3 regions of the Cupriavidus sp. CuC1 genome follow, and region 2 is predicted to be linked to each of the others. Evidence: predicted binding sites of a transcription regulator. Region 2 holds the regulator's gene; each other region holds the start of a gene.
What was found. The regulator sigma-54, encoded in region 2, starts transcription at its own class of promoters, with help from an activator protein. The targets are predictions, from matches to a motif close to TGGCANGNAANCTGCTTT.

Region 1: a site for sigma-54 is predicted at 3,615-3,632, ahead of ACGLHR_RS32860 (collagen-like triple helix repeat-containing protein). Genes of this name have one in related genera too.
Region 3: a site for sigma-54 is predicted at 2,335-2,352, ahead of atzF (allophanate hydrolase). Genes of this name have one in related genera too.

What each region holds. Positions count from the first base shown of each region.
Region 1 covers NZ_JBIUHC010000096.1:16,895-22,415, forward strand. The annotation lists gene cpaB (Flp pilus assembly protein CpaB) at 1-600, opposite strand, end outside; gene ACGLHR_RS32845 (TadE family protein) at 686-1,150, opposite strand; gene ACGLHR_RS32850 (prepilin peptidase) at 1,241-1,744, opposite strand; gene ACGLHR_RS32855 (Flp family type IVb pilin) at 1,749-1,937, opposite strand; gene ACGLHR_RS32860 (collagen-like triple helix repeat-containing protein) at 2,276-3,460, opposite strand; gene ACGLHR_RS32865 (collagen-like triple helix repeat-containing protein) at 4,158-5,521, shown strand, end outside.
Region 2 covers NZ_JBIUHC010000222.1:2,415-7,935, reverse strand. The annotation lists gene lptC (LPS export ABC transporter periplasmic protein LptC) at 1-178, shown strand, start outside; gene lptA (lipopolysaccharide transport periplasmic protein LptA) at 233-877, shown strand; gene lptB (LPS export ABC transporter ATP-binding protein) at 924-1,709, shown strand; gene ACGLHR_RS47240 (RNA polymerase factor sigma-54) at 1,847-3,322, shown strand; gene hpf (ribosome hibernation-promoting factor, HPF/YfiA family) at 3,372-3,722, shown strand; gene ptsN (PTS IIA-like nitrogen regulatory protein PtsN) at 4,102-4,557, shown strand; gene hprK (HPr(Ser) kinase/phosphatase) at 4,593-5,521, shown strand, end outside.
Region 3 covers NZ_JBIUHC010000007.1:89,546-95,066, reverse strand. The annotation lists gene ACGLHR_RS04865 (transporter substrate-binding domain-containing protein) at 1-697, shown strand, start outside; gene ACGLHR_RS04860 (serine hydrolase domain-containing protein) at 745-2,022, opposite strand; gene atzF (allophanate hydrolase) at 2,396-4,255, shown strand; gene uca (urea carboxylase) at 4,269-5,521, shown strand, end outside.

The DNA.
Region 1 (5,521 bases), on a different contig from region 2:
GGGCACCGCCAGCACGGCGGTCTTGGCGCCTTCACGGCGAACCATCATTTGCTCGGGTGTGGGCTTGGCCGCCTCGTTGACAGTGCCGGCGCCGTAGGCCAGCACCCGCAGGCGCGCCAGCAGCATGCGCGCCTGGCTACCCTCGATCTCCTGGCCGTCCCGGCGGAACACCGCGAACACATCGACGAAGTCACCTGGCTGCACCTGGTTGCCGACACCGATCACCTCATCGACGGCAACCGCTACCGCGCGCTCGCCATCCCGTACCTGCGTGGCCAATCCCGCCAGCAGGTGACTCTCCAGCACCGGCACGTTGGCCCCGATGGCAACCACCGGCACCTGCCCGGCGACACGGGCTACCTCGGCATAGGCCCCGGCCGGATTGATCGGCAACTGTTCGACCTTGAGCGCGTCTGCCGGCACCGGCTTTCCTGCCTCGACAGCTTTGACCGTGATCACCACCGGATGCAATTCCACTGCCCCGGTCACCGGCACCGCCGGCGCCGCAGGCGTGCGGGCCACGCGCCACGCTAGCAATGCCAGCACGGCGGCAAGAACGAGCAGCGCGATGGCGAGCACGCGAATCTGTTTGCTGGTCATGCGATGTCTCTGGTTCGGGTGAATGAAAGCTGGCTTAGACGCATGTCAACAAACGGCGAGAGCGGCGCGCCCAGCAGGTGCACCGTCATGTGTCAGGCGCCAGTTGCACCGTTGCGCTGCCTGTGAGCGTGGCGGGCAGAGGCACGCCGGGCACGACGGGCAGGATAGAACTCGAACTGAGGCTTAGGGTGACCTTGACGCAGGCCGAGCCGCTCGGATTCGCGCAGCTGATCACCTGCGCCACATTGGCCGCTGAAATCAGGCTGCTGATTGACGTCGGCAATGAGGCCAGCGCCGTGCTGGAGGCTGCGCTCACTCGCAGCGCCTGCGTAGCGGCTGCGTTATTGGCGGCGGCGCCGCTCGGATAACGCAGGGCGGCACGCGCTCCCTCTTCCGCAGCCAGCGTAAGCGCCTGCTGCACGGCTAGAACGATGCCGAAATAGACGATGCCGATCACAACTGTCAGCAAGATCGGCAGCACGATGGCGAACTCAAGCGCGGCCGCTCCGGACGAGCGCATCCGCACGGCGTGGTTTCCCCGCAATGACATACTTCACCCGGTTATCTTTTACAATTCTGCGCCGAACCGGTGGCGCGGACCCCAAGGGCAATAGCGGGTAGCCATCCACCTGCGTGGCAGCTACTTCCCCGAAACCATCCACACGATCAGGCCCATAGCCAGGTAAGCGGCATATGGGATTCCGCGCTTCCCGGCCACCTGCTTCGCCACAACCGTCGCTGTCACGCCAGCTCGCCGCTGCGACAGGCCATCTACGCGGTTCCGCCAGGTAGCCCAGACCGTGCCAGCTTCCGCACGCACCAACAATGCATGTGCAAAAGCGAGCAGGCTACCGACGATCCACACCGTCACCAGACCCAATGGGCCGGTGAACAAACCCGTTACCGCGAAGAACTTGACGTCACCCGCACCCATGCGCCCGAGCGCGTAGACCGGCAACATGACCAGCAAGCCAATCGCAAAGCCGAGCATGCGCGAAGCCAATGCTGGCTCAGGCATATGCCCGAACAGCAGCACCAGGCAGACAGCCACCAGGGTGGCTGCCAGCACGGCATTGGGTACTTTCCGGTAAGCCAGGTCGGTCCAGATGGTTACCGCACAGTAGAGCGCGGCAATGGCCTCCACTGTGTCAGGTGGCGGCGGCAGGCAGGAGCGAGAGGAGCTTTGTCCCTAGGTTGGTAAAGCCAGTCGAAAGGTTGTTACCGAGCGCGGTGGCGCCGACGATCATGCCCATTGCGATCAACCCCGCAATCAACCCATACTCGATTGCAGTTGCCCCTTGTTCGTCCCGAAGAAAGCGTGCCAAAGCGTATTTCATGATTTCACTCCGTTTTTAATTTATGTCATCACCCAGCGTCCGCTTACCCCTCCGATGCCGCCTCGCTCTTGTGGCCAGGCTAGTACCGAGCAGTAACGCTGGTGCACAATTTATAGATCAAAGCCATGTATCAACCATACCCCCCCTTGGAGTTATAGTTGTCTCAGCATAACGGCTGACATCCGTTTGAAAACAGTGTCTTCTTAAAGAGCAAAACTTCTACTCGCGTCAAATACCACACCCGTTCGGGTGAGCCATGTGGCGCGGTGTGATGTAAAAGGATGCGCAGCCACGGGGTAAGGACGACTGCGCACCGTAAAGACGTATTTAGATCAAACTCAGTGAGCCAGGCCACCGAGCAGATTGGTCAGCCCAGGCGCGTTCGACGTCGTCGACGTCGTCGATGTCGCGCCCGCCGCGGCGTTGCGCGCGCCGCTCAGCACGCCCGTCACAGGCGCCAGCAAACTGGTCAGGGGCCCCAGCGCGCCGGCAGTGCCAGTGCCAGCGCCCGTGGAAGCGCCGCCCGTCACGCCTGCAAGCAAGCCCGTCACAGGCGCCAACGCGCCTGCTGCGCCAGCGCTTGTGCCTGAGCTGGAGCCGCCCCCGATACCGGCCAGGGGCAGGTTGCTGAGCAGCCCGCCGAGCGGGTTGCCGCCGGTGCCGTTGCCGTGCACCAGCATGCCGGCCCCGGCGACGGTCTTGCCGGCTTCGGTCACGACGCCGCCCAGGCTGGAGACCACGGGGGCTTGGGTATTGGTCAGCAGGCTGCCGCCGCTGGCCACCGAGTTGCCCAGCGTGGCCAGCAGGTTGTCCAGCGGCGCGCCAAGGCCGGTGGCCGCGCCAATCGTTTGCGTAACCGTAGTGACCTGCGTGGTCAACGGCACGATCACCTTGCTCACGCTGCCGCTGACTTGCGCCACGGGGCCGGTCGAAAGCGCCTCGCCCAGCTTGCCGCCGGCCATCGTCACCGCGCCGCCAACCTGGTTGACCAGGCCACCCACGGGCGTGGTCACTGCGCCTAGCGGAGCCAGCTGGCCGGTGCCGAGGCTGCTCACGAGATCGCCTGCGCTCGATACCGTGACACCGGCTTTCTGCACCACGTTGCCGGTGCTGGACACGGTGATGCCAAGCGGATCGGTGACTGCACCCATCTTGCCAAGTCCGTCGCCCACACCTGCGCCCAGCGCGCCCGCCGTGTCACCCGCGTTTGCCACTACGCCGCCGAGCGCGTTACGCGTAGCGTCCGGAAGCAGCGGCACTTGCGCCGCCTGGATCTGCTTGCCGATATCGCTCACTGCGTTGCCCGTCGCCACCACCGTATTGCCAGCGCCTTCAGTGACCTTGGCCGTGGGCGTGGTGTCGGGGGTTGCAGCCGGCGTTGGCGGGTTCGGGGGCGTGGTGGGCGTGATGGCGGCGGGGCTCACGCCACTGCCGGATCCGTTGGAGGAGCAACCTGCCAGCAGCAACAGTGCCGCGGCACAGGCGAGGGTCATGGATGACATCGGGGCGAAATGCGCTTTCATGGGATCTCCTGGTCTTCCTCGCGGAAGGTTCTCCTTTGGAACTGCTATCGAATTGGCTCTTGGACGATGCATGCGACCTGTTAAGCGCGGAACGCAATACGACTAGGGCGTTTGCTCCGCGCCACGCTGTGCGCCGCGCTTGTCGGGAGTCAATACCGCAAGCTGCGTGCCACCCGCATGGCACGCAGCAGGCAAGGCAGTCGATCGACGCTGGCGCCGCCGCGCAAACCCTTGTTTGACGCGGCATGGCGAACATGGCACAGGCACGCGTCCCGTTGCACAACAAGACGGCCCCATGCCGTGCAGCGTGTTACGTGCTACGTAACGTGTTCCCCCTTCGATGTGCCCGACGCGCCAGCGCGCACGCGCCGTCTGCCCACACGTTGCTGACAGGGTTGGCATGCGGCCGCGGCGCGTTGAACAAGCCCGTGTTGTTCCGTGTGAGCGCCACGGCGTTACGTAACGCGTAACACCGAAACACCGCGCAGCGCGCTCATGTCTGGTCCTTTCCCGGCTATGTCTCATCCTCTTCAAACCCATGCGCGGCAAGGCTTGGCGCATTTCTATCCGGTGTTCTGGCGCGGACCGGCGGCGTGCCGGCACGCACTGGCACACCCTTTGCGCAATGCAGTGACACCACGGCATGCGCCATGCGCACCGTGATGTCACGACGGGAAGAAAAAAAATGGAAAAGGTCATGCGTACTCAACAAATCCTCATCACGGCACTGCTCGGCTCGCTGTTGGCACTCGGCGGTTGCGCAAGCGGTGGCGGCACAACGTCCATGGATACCGGCAGCGGTGCGGGCAGCAGCAATGGCGGCGGTACCAGCGTTGGCACCGCCGCCGCCGGCACCAACGCCGGCACGGGCGGTGGCAGCAATGGTGGCAATTCCGGCGGCGACAATGGCGGAAACAACGGCGGAAACAATGGTGGCAATAACGGCGGCAACAACGGTGGTGGCAGCACGGCTGCGCTGACGCCGACCAGCCAGATCGTCAATCAAGCGGGTGGCCTGGTGACCTCGGCCGGCAACGTAGTGAGCGACCTCGGCACGCAAATCAAGAACACCAACCTGCCGATCCTCTCGACCCAATCCAAAGATGGCCTGGGCGGCGTGGTCGGCTCGCTTGGCGCCGCGGTCAGCACCCTGGGCAACGGGGTGCAGAACGGCCTGGGCAACACCCCCAATGCCACCAACCCGCTCGGCACCACGGTGGCAAGCACCGGCGGCGTAGTCAGCCGGGTTGGCAATGCCGTGACCAACGCAGGCGCGCTCGTCAGCGGCCTGGGCAGCGGTCCGCTGTCGCCGCTGGCAGCAGTCACCACGCCGGTGGGTTCACTGGTTTCGCAAGTCGGCACCGCGGTCAATGGCGCGGGCGCACCGCTCGGCGCGGCCCTCTCGACCGGCCCCGTGGAGCAGTTGACCGGTGGCGTCAGCAAGCTCATCGTGCCCCTCACCGCGCAACTCACCAGCACCACGCAGACGCTGGGCGCGGCGACCGGCATGGGGGCGCCGGCCAACAACCTGCTGGCGACGCTTGGCGGCGGCCTGGCCACGGCGGGCAACACCATCAGGCAAACCAACACGCCGGTGGTGTCGGGCGTGGGCGGCATCGTCGCCGGCGCGGGCGGCACGGTCGCCGCGCTGGGCGGCGTGGCCTACAACCCGAGCGGCACTGGCACCGGCAACCCGCTGGCACCGGTCACGAGCCTGCTGGGCGGACTTACGGGTGGCCTGACGGGTGGCAGCGCAAGCGGCCCGCTGGCTCCGGTGACCAGCCTCGTTGGCGGACTGACTGGCGGGCTGCCCGGCGGCCTCGGCGGCGGCAGCGCGAGCGGCCCGCTCGCACCCGTCACCGGACTGGTCAGCGGCGTGGTGAGCACGGTCGCAGGCGTGGCCGGCGGCGCAACCGGCGGTGCCACGGGTGGCGGCGCAAGCAATGCGCTCGCACCGGTTACCGGCCTCGTCGCGGGCATCACCGGGGGCAATGGCGCCAGCAACGGCAGCGGCTCGGGCAACAACGCGCTGGCGCCGCTTACCGGCCTCGTGGGTGGCCT
Region 2 (5,521 bases):
GGTGCTGGTCAACGATGACATCGTCAAGACCGACAAGGCTGTCAAGCTGACCCGCGGCCCGTCGGTGATGACCGCCAACGGCCTGATCTTTAACAATGTCACTCGCGAAGTACAATTGCTGGGTAACGTACGCGGCACCATCATTACGGTGCCGCCGCCGGCAAGTCCCGCGAAGTAGCCCTGAAGCCGCCCGCGGGCTCCAGCCGCCCGCGTCAACCGCCATCACGCCAACATGAATCCATTCCTGACGACTTCGTCCTGTCGCCGCCGCAGCACGGCCGCTTTGCTGACGCTGGCAGCCGTCCTGGGCCTCGCGTTGTCCGCGCCCGCCAGCGCCGAAAAAGCCGACCGCGAAAAGCCGCTGGTCCTGGAGGCCGACAATGCCAGCTACGACGACGTCAAGCAGGTTTATGTACTGACCGGCAACGTGGTGCTGACCAAGGGCACCATGGTGCTGAAATCCGACGCGGCCGAAGTCCGTACCGATCCCGAGGGCTACCAGTACGCGGTCGCGACCTCCAAGGGCGGCAAGCAAGCCTATATCCGCCAGAAGCGCGACAACGTCGACGAGTACATCGACGGCTGGGGCGACCGCATCGAATATGACGGCAAGCAGGAGCTGTCCAAGCTGATCGGGCGCGCCCGCATGGCCCGCCTGGCCGGCGCCAAGCTGGTCGACGAGATCCGTGGCGCGGTGATCACCTATGACAGCCGCAACGAGTTCTATACGGCCAGCGGCGGCGCCGAGAACGCGACCGCGGGCAGCCCGTCCGGCCGCGTGCGCGCCGTGCTGTCGCCGCGCCAGGAGCAGCCCGCCAGCGGCGCCGCAGCCAACCCGCTGCCGCTCAAGCCGGCACCTGCCCCCGTCAACCCCTGACCTGACGCCGCCACGCCCCCAATCCACGGATTCTGCCTTGACCTTCATGACCGCTACCCAGACCGCACCGTCCCAGCCCGCCACCCTGAAGGACAGCAGCACGCTGGTCGTGCGCCACCTGAAGAAGCGCTACGGCTCGCGCACTGTGGTCAAGGATGTGTCCCTCGACGTGAAGAGCGGCGAAGTGGTCGGGTTGCTCGGCCCCAACGGCGCGGGCAAGACCACGTCGTTCTACATGATCGTGGGGCTGGTGGCGCTGGACGAGGGCGATATCGTGCTCGACGACAAGCACATCAGCGGCCTGGCCATCCATGAGCGGGCACGCATGGGCCTGTCCTACCTGCCGCAGGAAGCCTCGGTGTTCCGCAAGCTCAATGTGCGGGAAAATATCCGCGCGGTGCTGGAACTGCAGCTCAACGATGGCAAGCCCCTGGGCAAGGCCGAGATCGAGCGCCGGCTGGACACCCTGCTGGATGACCTGCAGATTGCCCACCTGCGCGACAACCCGGCGCTGTCGCTGTCCGGCGGCGAGCGCCGCCGCGTGGAAATCGCCCGCGCGCTGGCCTCCGCGCCGCGTTTCATCCTGCTTGACGAGCCCTTCGCCGGCGTCGACCCGATCGCGGTCGGCGAAATCCAGCGCATCGTCAGCTTCCTCAAGGCGCGCAATATCGGCGTGCTGATCACCGACCACAACGTACGCGAGACGCTGGGCATCTGCGACCACGCCTACATCATCAGCGAGGGCGCGGTGCTGGCGTCCGGCCAGCCTGAAGACATCATCGCCAACGAGTCGGTGCGCAAGGTCTACCTGGGCGAGAACTTCCGCATGTAAAGGCGCGCGCGGCGCCTGCCGCGCATCGGCCCCCCGGGCGGCTTCGGTGTCGCCTTTCATCCTTCAAACGATCATGCGACGCCAGCGATAGCAATTTCCGTTCCACCAGTACGGAAGTTGGGCATAAAATAGGTCGCATGAAACCGTCGCTACAGCTCCGCCTCTCGCAGCATCTCGCGCTTACGCCGCAACTCCAGCAGTCGATCCGGCTGCTGCAACTGTCCACGCTTGAACTGCAGCAGGAAGTGGAACAGGCGCTGACCGAGAACCCCTTGCTCGAGCGCGAGAACGACTGGCTCGACAGCCCGTTGCGCGTGTCCTCGGACGGCTCGGTGAACCTCCAGAGCGCGCCCGCGCCAGCGCCCGCCGATGGCCAGGGCACCAGCGAAAACCGCCCCGATGGCGCCCCCGAAGCCGACGACAGCTATTCCGACAGCAACGAGGATTACGGCAACGACTGGAGCCTGGACGATTTCGCCCGCCGCCCGCAAGGCGAAGACGACGAAAAAACACCGATGCAGCTGCGCGACGCCGAGCCCACGCTGCGCGAACACCTCATGGAGCAGCTGGCGCCGCTCAAGATTTCCCTGCGCGACAAAGGGCTGGCCATCTTCCTGGTCGAATCCCTGGACGATGACGGCTACCTGAGCGCCACGCTCGAGGAAATCTGCAGCGAGCTGCCGGAGGAGCTCGAGTTCGAGGTCGACGAGATCCAGGCCGTGCTTACGCTGCTGCAGAGCTTCGATCCACCGGGCGTCGGGGCGCGCAACGCAGCCGAGTGCCTGGCGCTGCAACTGCGCAGGCTCAAGCATCCGCAGCGCGAACTGGCGCTGAGCATCGTCACCAATCACCTGGAGCTGCTGGCGGTGCGCGATTACACGCGCCTGAAAAAAGCCCTGCAAGTGGACGAGCCGGAACTCAAGGCGGCGCATGAACTGATCCGCTCGCTCGCGCCCTATCCCGGCCATGCCTACAGCCGGCCGGAAGCCGACTTCGTGGTACCCGATGTTTTCGTTCGAAAGTTGAGCGGCGGATGGATCGCCCATCTCAACCCGGATGTGATGCCGCGGCTACGTATCAACGACATGTACGCGCAGATTTTGCGCGGTGCAAAAGGCGATGCCGGCGCGGCGGGACTGCAGCAAAAGCTGCAGGAAGCACGCTGGTTGATCAAGAATATCCAGCAGAGGTTCGACACGATATTGCGCGTCGCACAAGCCATTGTCGAACGTCAAAAGAACTTCTTCACCCACGGTGAAATTGCGATGCGCCCCTTGGTTTTGCGGGAGATTGCCGATACACTGGGTTTACACGAGTCCACCATCTCTCGGGTGACTACCAATAAGTACATGGCAACGCCGATGGGGACTTTCGAGCTGAAGTATTTTTTCGGCTCTCACGTATCCACAGAAACCGGCGGCGCGGCCTCATCAACGGCAATCCGTGCGTTGATCAAGCAATTGATAGGAGCCGAAGACGCTAGGAACCCCTTGTCCGACAGCCGGATTGCCGAATTGCTCGGCGAGCAAGGCTTTGTGGTAGCACGGCGTACCGTTGCCAAATACCGCGAAGCGCTCAAGATTCCCGCGGTCAATCTCCGTAAGACTTTGTAGCCGAGCTGCATCGCCTGCCTGATGCAGCTCTTTCAGAAGGAGAAACGCTATGAACTTCAAGATCAGTGGACACCACTTGGACATCACGCCCCCTCTGCGTGAGTACGTGGAAACGAAACTGGAGCGTATCGTCAGGCATTTCGATCAAGTCATTGGCGTAAGTGTGCTGCTCTCTGTCGACAATACAAAAGAAAAGGACCGGCGGCAGTACGCGGAAATCAATCTACATCTCAAGGGCAAGGACATCTTTGTCGAAGCGCATCATGAAGACCTGTATGCCGCTATCGACGCATTGGTCGACAAGCTCGACCGGCAGGTGATTCGCCACAAGGATCGCGTGCAAAGCCACGACCGTGAAGCGGTCAAGTACCAGATGGCCGCATCCCAGATGCAGCAATGACCGTGCCTGGCGGCCCACATACCGGGCCGTCGGTGTCAGTCCATTGAAAACGGAATCAAGCCGCGCCCAGCGCGGCTTTTTCGTTCCAGCCTCCCCCCTTCGGGCCACGCAGGGGATTCCGCAACGCATATGTACCGGTGTATGCTGTGCCATACATAGTTGATTTGCCTGGCCATTTCCGTGCATGCGGCACCGCTTCAGCGCCTCGGCTATTGCAATGCACAAAGCGGCAGCGGGCCTGCTCTATAATGGCCAGACGCCCGACACCGGCATGGGGACACCCGGTGGAAACATCGGGCCTTGGTTTTTATCTTCTTTCCGCCCGGCGGGACGCCTCCTTGCCCCGGGCCTGCTTTCTAGAAAACCCTGCGCATTCCACATGAATCGTTTGGCTAAATTGCTGCCACCCGGCAACATCAACCTCGACGTCAGCGTCACCAGCAAGAAGCGCGTGTTCGAACAGGCCGGGCTCCTCTTCGAGAACAACCATGGCGTTGCGCGCGCGACCGTGACCGACAACCTGTTCGCCCGCGAGTCGCTGGGGTCCACCGGCCTTGGCGCCGGGGTTGCGATCCCCCACGGCCGCATCAAGGGACTGAAGCAGCCGCTGGCCGCCTTCATGCGCCTGGCCGAGCCGATCCCCTTCGAGTCGCCCGACGGTAAGCCGGTAGCGCTGCTGATCTTCCTGCTGGTGCCCGAACAGGCCACCCAGCAGCATCTGGAAATTCTCTCCGAGATCGCCCAGTTGCTGTCCGACCGCGAGATGCGCGAAGGACTGGCTACCCTGCCCACCCCCGACGACGTGCACCAGTTGCTGACGCAATGGCACCCTTGATCCGCCACTGAAAGCCCGTCCCTGAAAGCACCCGAATGGAACTCACTGGCGTCACCTCGCAGTCGATCTTCGACGACAACGCAGCCGATATCAAACTCTCCTGGGTAGCAGGACTGGAAGGCGCGGACCGGGCCTTCGATGTCGAGTTTGCGCGTGAAGCCACGTCGGCGGCCGATCTCGTCGGCCACTTGAACCTGATCCACCCGAACCGGATCCAGGTGCTGGGCAAGCCCGAAATCACGTATTACCAGCGCCTCGACGACGAGATGCGCAAGCGCCAGATGGGCGAGCTGATCCTGTTGGAGCCGCCGTTCCTGGTGATCGCCGACGGCATGGAGCCGCCGCCCGACCTGGAACTGCGCTGCACGCGCTCGTCCACCCCGCTGTTCACCACGCCGGTGTCTTCCGCGGCGGTGATCGATCACCTGCGCCTCTACCTGTCCCGCATTTCCGCGCCGCGCGTGACCATGCACGGCGTGTTCCTCGACATCCTCGGCATGGGCGTGCTGGTGATGGGCGAATCCGGCCTGGGCAAGAGCGAGCTCGGCCTGGAACTGATCTCGCGCGGACATGGGCTGGTGGCAGACGATGCCGTGGATTTCGTGCGCCTCGGGCCGGACTTCATCGAGGGCCGGTGCCCGCCGCTGCTGCAGAACCTGCTGGAAGTGCGCGGCCTGGGCCTGCTCGACATCAAGACCATCTTTGGCGAGACCGCGGTACGCCGCAAGATGAAGCTGAAGCTGGTGGTGCAGCTGGTACGCCGCAACGACGGCGAATTCGAGCGCCTGCCGCTCGATTCCCAGTATCTCGACGTGCTCGGCCTGCCCATCCACATGGTCAAGATCCAGGTGGCGGCCGGCCGAAATCTCGCCGTGCTGGTCGAGGCCGCCGTGCGCAACACCATCCTGCGCCTGCGCGGCATCGACACGCTGCGCGACTTCATGGACCGCCAGCGCGCCGCGAT
Region 3 (5,521 bases), on a different contig from region 2:
AGGCCCGCCGTTCGGCACCATCGACCCGGCCACGCAGAAGCACATCGGCTATAACGTAGAGCTATCCGAGGGCGTGGCCAAGGGCCTGGGCGTGGCGCTGGAAACCATCCAGGTGCAGCCGTCGAATCGTGTCCAGTTCCTGCAGCAAGGCAAGGTCGATATCCTGATCGCCAACATGCAATGGACCCAGGAGCGCGGCGAGATCCTGTCCTTCGTGCCCACGCCGTTCGAGGAGGTCGGCGGTGCTGCCATCGCGCGCAAGGGCAGCGGCATCGCCAGGTGGGAAGACGTCAAGGGCAAGCCCGTCTGCGTCTCGCAAGGCAGCAACTTCACCAAGCCCCTGGCCGAGCAATATGGCGCGCAGATCAAGGCGTTCCGGGGGCAGCCCGAGTCGCTGCTGGCGCTCAAGGGCGGCAACTGCGTGGCGGCCGTGCACGTCAGCCCCACGCTGCGGGACCTGGTGGACGGCAACGCCGACTGGAAGGACTTCGAGATCGTCTCGCCGCGCGACCTGATCCCGTCGCCGTCGGTGATCTGGCTGCGCAAGGGAGAAGCCGATACGCAGGCCGCCCTCGATCGCATCGTACAGGACTGGCATCGCACCGGCTGGCTGATCGGGGTCGAGAAGAAGAACGGCATGACGCCCACGCCGCTGCTGCGCCAGCTGCACGAGAAATTCCGCAAGATCCCCGCCTGAGGCATTGCCACGGCGGATGAAACCAGTACTTGCCCGATCAGCGGGATTCAGCGCGGCCTGGCGAGCAGGTACTTCGCCAGCGCGTGAAACGCCGGGATCGTCGTCGGGTCGTTGGCGGCATTGCCGGCCACCGGGTTCGATGCGTAGCGCACGATCACCATCTCGGCCTTCGGGTCGACATAGATGCGCTGGCCATGCACGCCGCGGGCCATGTAGGCGCCGTGCTCGTTATGGGTGACCCACCACATGTCGCGATAGCTGCCGCCCTTTAGCAGCGGATAGTCGGCCTTGGCAAACACGGCCTTGTCGCCGCCGGGGCGGATGTCGTCGATCACCGCCTTGGGCAGGATCTGCTGTCCGTTGAACTTGCCGTCGCGGCGCAGCATATCGCCAAAGCGCGCCAGGTCGCGCAGGCCGGTGTTCAGGCCGCCGCCGGCAAAGGGCGTGCCGATGGAGTCGATGGTGAAGTACGCATCCTGCTCCGCGCCCAGCCGGCGCCAGATACGCTCGGACAGCAGCTCGGCCACCGAGCGTCCGGTCACGCGTGCAATGACCCAGCCCAGCGCATCGGTATTGACAGTCTTGTAGCCAAACGCCGCGCCATGCTCGCCTTGCGGCTGGATGGCCTGGAGCGATTCATAGTAATTGCGCGGACCGGTGTAGTCCTTGGGCTTGGGCAGCGGGCTGCCCGCCTGGGCGTGCATCCAGACCTCGGCGTCGGGGTCCGCGTAATCCTCGCTGTATTTGAGCCCCGTGGTCATGTCCAGCACCTGGCGCACCGTGGCATTGCCGAATGCGGATCGGGCCAGCTCCGGCACGTAGTCCGCCAAGCGCTTGCTCGCATCCAGGCGGCCTTCTGCGACCAGCATGGCGCCGAGCGTGCCGATGACCGACTTGGTGACCGACATGGCCGCATGCTGGCCGTCGTCCTTCAGCGCGCCGAGGTAGCGCTCATAGACGATGCGCCCGCGCTGCAGCACCACGATGCCATCGGTGTAGTTGGCCGCCAGGGATTGCGCCCAGGTCATCGGCTGGGTGGCGCCGATCGGCAGGAACTGCAGCGCGTCGATATCGGTGCGCAACGCGCGCGGCAGCGGCACCGGCGTGCCAAGCCCGCGCGAGACGTTGACGGTGGGCATCAGCTCCCGGAAGTGCGACACGCTCCAGCGCAGGGCGGGGAATTGCCAATAGCTGCCGTCGTCGAAGCGTACCGTGCGCTCGGGCGGCGGTGGCGCGCCATTCATCCAGCCAAGGCCGGCGGGATCGCTGGCGGCGGCGTCGGGCACCGATGGCACCGGTGCATCGGCGGCCCATGCCAGAGGCATCAGCCCGAAACCGCAAAGGGCCAGCGCGATCGCCGCGCGGCGGGGAACGCCGTTGCTCATCTTCAAGACCACCTCCAAAAGTCAAAGGGCTCTCATGCAAGCAGCCCCGGGCAATATAAACCATGCAATAACGGAGCCGGCCTATGACGCACCACATTGCGGCGTCGTCCTGCCCGCAGGCACTGATTTAGGTCCACGCGCGCCGCCCCATGGTGCGGCGCGCGTGGGTGCCCTGCATGCGTCTTCGGCCCGCGAAGGCGCCCTGATCCCCAATTTCCCGATTGGTAAGAGGAATTTATTTTTCTTCTTACATGGCATGCCTCCTGCTTTGTTGGTCTGCACGCCTTCATGTATACAACCCGGGATACAAGCGATGACCAGCAAGACTCCTCTGCGCCGATCCGCCGCCAGCCTTGGCAGTTGCCGGACCCTGCCTGACTGGCAACAGCTTTACAAGACGCAAGGCGCCTCGCCGCTGGACGCGCTCGCCCCGTTCCTGGACCTGGACGCAGGCGATCCGGCCTGGATCGCGCGCCTGGATGTGGCACGGCTGCAGTCCCAGCTGGCTGCGCTGGAGGCTCGGGTTGAAGAGGCGGGCGGCAAGCTCGATGCGTTTCCCCTCTACGGCGTGCCGTTCGTGGTGAAAGACAACATCGACGTGGCAGGGTGGCCCACCACGGCGGCGTGTCCCGCGTTTGCGTATGTGGCCGAGCGCGATGCCGGCGCGGTGGCGCGGCTGCGGGCGGCCGGGGCCATCGTGGTGGCCAAGGCGAACCTGGATCAGTTCGCCACCGGCCTGGTCGGGGTGCGCTCGCCCTACGGCGCGGTGCCCAACAGCTTCGATCCGGCGTACGTCAGCGGCGGCTCCAGCTCGGGCTCGGCGTCTTCCGTGGCGCGCGGCTGGGTGCCGTTCTCGCTCGGGACCGATACGGCAGGCTCCGGGCGCATTCCCGCGGCATTCAACAATATCGTAGGCCTCAAGCCGACGCGGGGCTGGCTGTCCAGCGCCGGCGTGGTGCCGGCCTGCCGCACGCTGGACTGCGTTTCCGTGTTCGCGCTGACGGTCGACGATGCCGCGCTGGTGGCGGAGATCGCCGGCGGCTTCGACCATGCCGATCCTTACTCGCGCAGCTATCCGCTCAGCGCGCCTGCCGCGCTGGCGCCATCGCCCGTGCTGGGCGTTCCCGATCAGCTGGTGTTCTTTGGCGATACGCAGGCGCAGGCCAGTTTCAAGCAGGCGCTGGCGGACTTGCAGGCCATGGGCGCTAAGCTGGTGCCCGTTGATTTCTCGCCATTCGCCGAGCTGGCCGCGCTGCTCTACCAGGGGCCGTGGGTGGTTGAGCGCTTCCTGGCGGTGAGCCAGCTTCACGCCAGCCAGCCGGACGCGATCGATCCGGTCGTGCGCGCCATCGTCGAGGAGGCTGGCCGCTATAGCGCCATGGATGCGTTCAACGCCGAATACCGGCGGGCGGCGCTGACCCGCTCGATCCACGTAGCGCTGGCCAAGGTCGACGCGCTGGTGGTGCCGAGCGCGCCGTCGATCTATACGCTGGCCGCCGTGCAGGACGATCCGATCCGCCTGAACGCGCGGCTTGGCACCTATACCAACTTCACCAACCTGGCCGACCTGTCGGCGCTGGCGTTGCCGGCCGGTGCGCGCGAGGACGGCCTGCCGGCCGGCATCACGCTGGTTGCCCCGGCTTGGTCGGACCGCGCGCTGGCACGTCTTGGCCGGCAGTGGCAGGCGGCGCAAGCGCTGCCGCTGGGCGCCACCGGGCGGCCTTGTCCCGTTGATGCCCAGCGCGCTACGCCCGTCACGCCAGGGTCGGTCCGGCTGGCCGTGGTCGGCGCCCATCTCAGCGGCATGCCGCTCAACCACCAGCTGCTCACGCGCCACGCGGCCTTTGTGGAGGCATGCCGCACTGCGGCTTGCTACCGGCTCTATGCGCTGGCGGATACGACGCCGCCCAAGCCCGGGCTGGTCCATACCGGCGCGGGTGAGGGCGCGCCGATCGAAGTCGAGCTCTGGGATGTGCCCCTGGCCAGTTTCGGCGCGTTCGTGGCGGAGATTCCCGTGCCGCTTGGCATCGGCAAGCTGATGCTGGAAGACGGCCGGCAAGTCGCCGGGTTCATCTGCGAGCCCCGGGGCCTGGAAGGCGCCCGCGATATCACGGCTTTTGGCGGCTGGCGCGCCTATCTCGCCAGCAGCAACGTCCGCGTTAGCGCCAACTGACCCGGGAGCCGCGATGTTCCATACCGTACTGATCGCCAATCGTGGCGAGATCGCCGTGCGCGCCATCCGCACCTTGCGTGCCCTGGGGATCAAGAGCGTGGCCGTGTATTCGGATGCCGATCGCAATGCCGCGCATGCCCGGCTGGCCGATGTGGCCGTGCCGCTTGGCGGCGAGCGCGCGGCGGATAGCTACCTGGTGGCCGAGCGCGTGCTGCAGGCTGCGTTGGATACCGGCGCGCAAGCCGTGTTTCCGGGCTACGGCTTTTTGTCGGAGAGCGCGGAGTTTGCGAAGGCCTGTGACGCGGCGGGACTGGTCTTCATTGGCCCGACGCCGCACCAGCTCCGCGAGTTTGGCCTGAAGCACCGTGCGCGCGAGCTGGCGGCGCAGGCGGGGGTGCCGATGACGCCGGGCACTGGCTTGCTCGCCAGCCTGGAACAAGCCCTGCGCGAGGCCGGGCGCATCGGCTATCCCGTCATGCTCAAGAGCACCGCCGGTGGCGGTGGCATCGGCCTGTCGCGTTGCGCCAACGACGCCGAGCTGAGCGCGGCCTTTGATAGCGTGCAGCGGCTGGGCGAGCAGTTCTTCAAGGATGGCGGCGTCTTTATCGAGCGCTGCCTGGACCGGGCGCGGCATATCGAGGTGCAGATCTTCGGCGACGGCGCAGGCCGCGTGGTGGCGCTGGGCGAGCGGGATTGCTCCACGCAGCGCCGCAACCAGAAGGTGGTGGAGGAAACCCCGGCGCCGCATCTGAGCGAGGCAACGCGCCATGCGCTGCATCGGGCCGCGATCCAGCTGGGCGAATCTGTCAGCTACCGGTCTGCCGGCACGGTGGAGTTCATCTACGACGTGGAGCGGGAGGCGTTCTACTTCCTCGAGGTCAACACCCGGCTGCAGGTGGAGCATCCCGTGACCGAGCTGGTCACCGGGCTGGACCTGATCGCCTGCATGCTGAAGGTGGCGGCGGGCGATGCGCTGGACTGGGACGCCATCTCACGGCCGCCGCAGGGCGTGGCCATGGAGGTGCGGCTCTATGCGGAGGATCCGCTCAAGCAGTTCCAGCCCTCGCCGGGCACGCTGACCGAGGTGGTTTTTCCTGATGGCGTGCGCGTCGACGGGTGGGTCGAGACCGGCACGCAGGTGTCGGCCTTTTACGATCCGCTGCTGGCCAAGCTGATCGTCCACGGCCCCACCCGCGAAGCCGCGCGCGAAAAACTCGCGGCAGCGCTGGCCGCCACGCGCCTCTGCGGCATCGCCACCAACCTGGA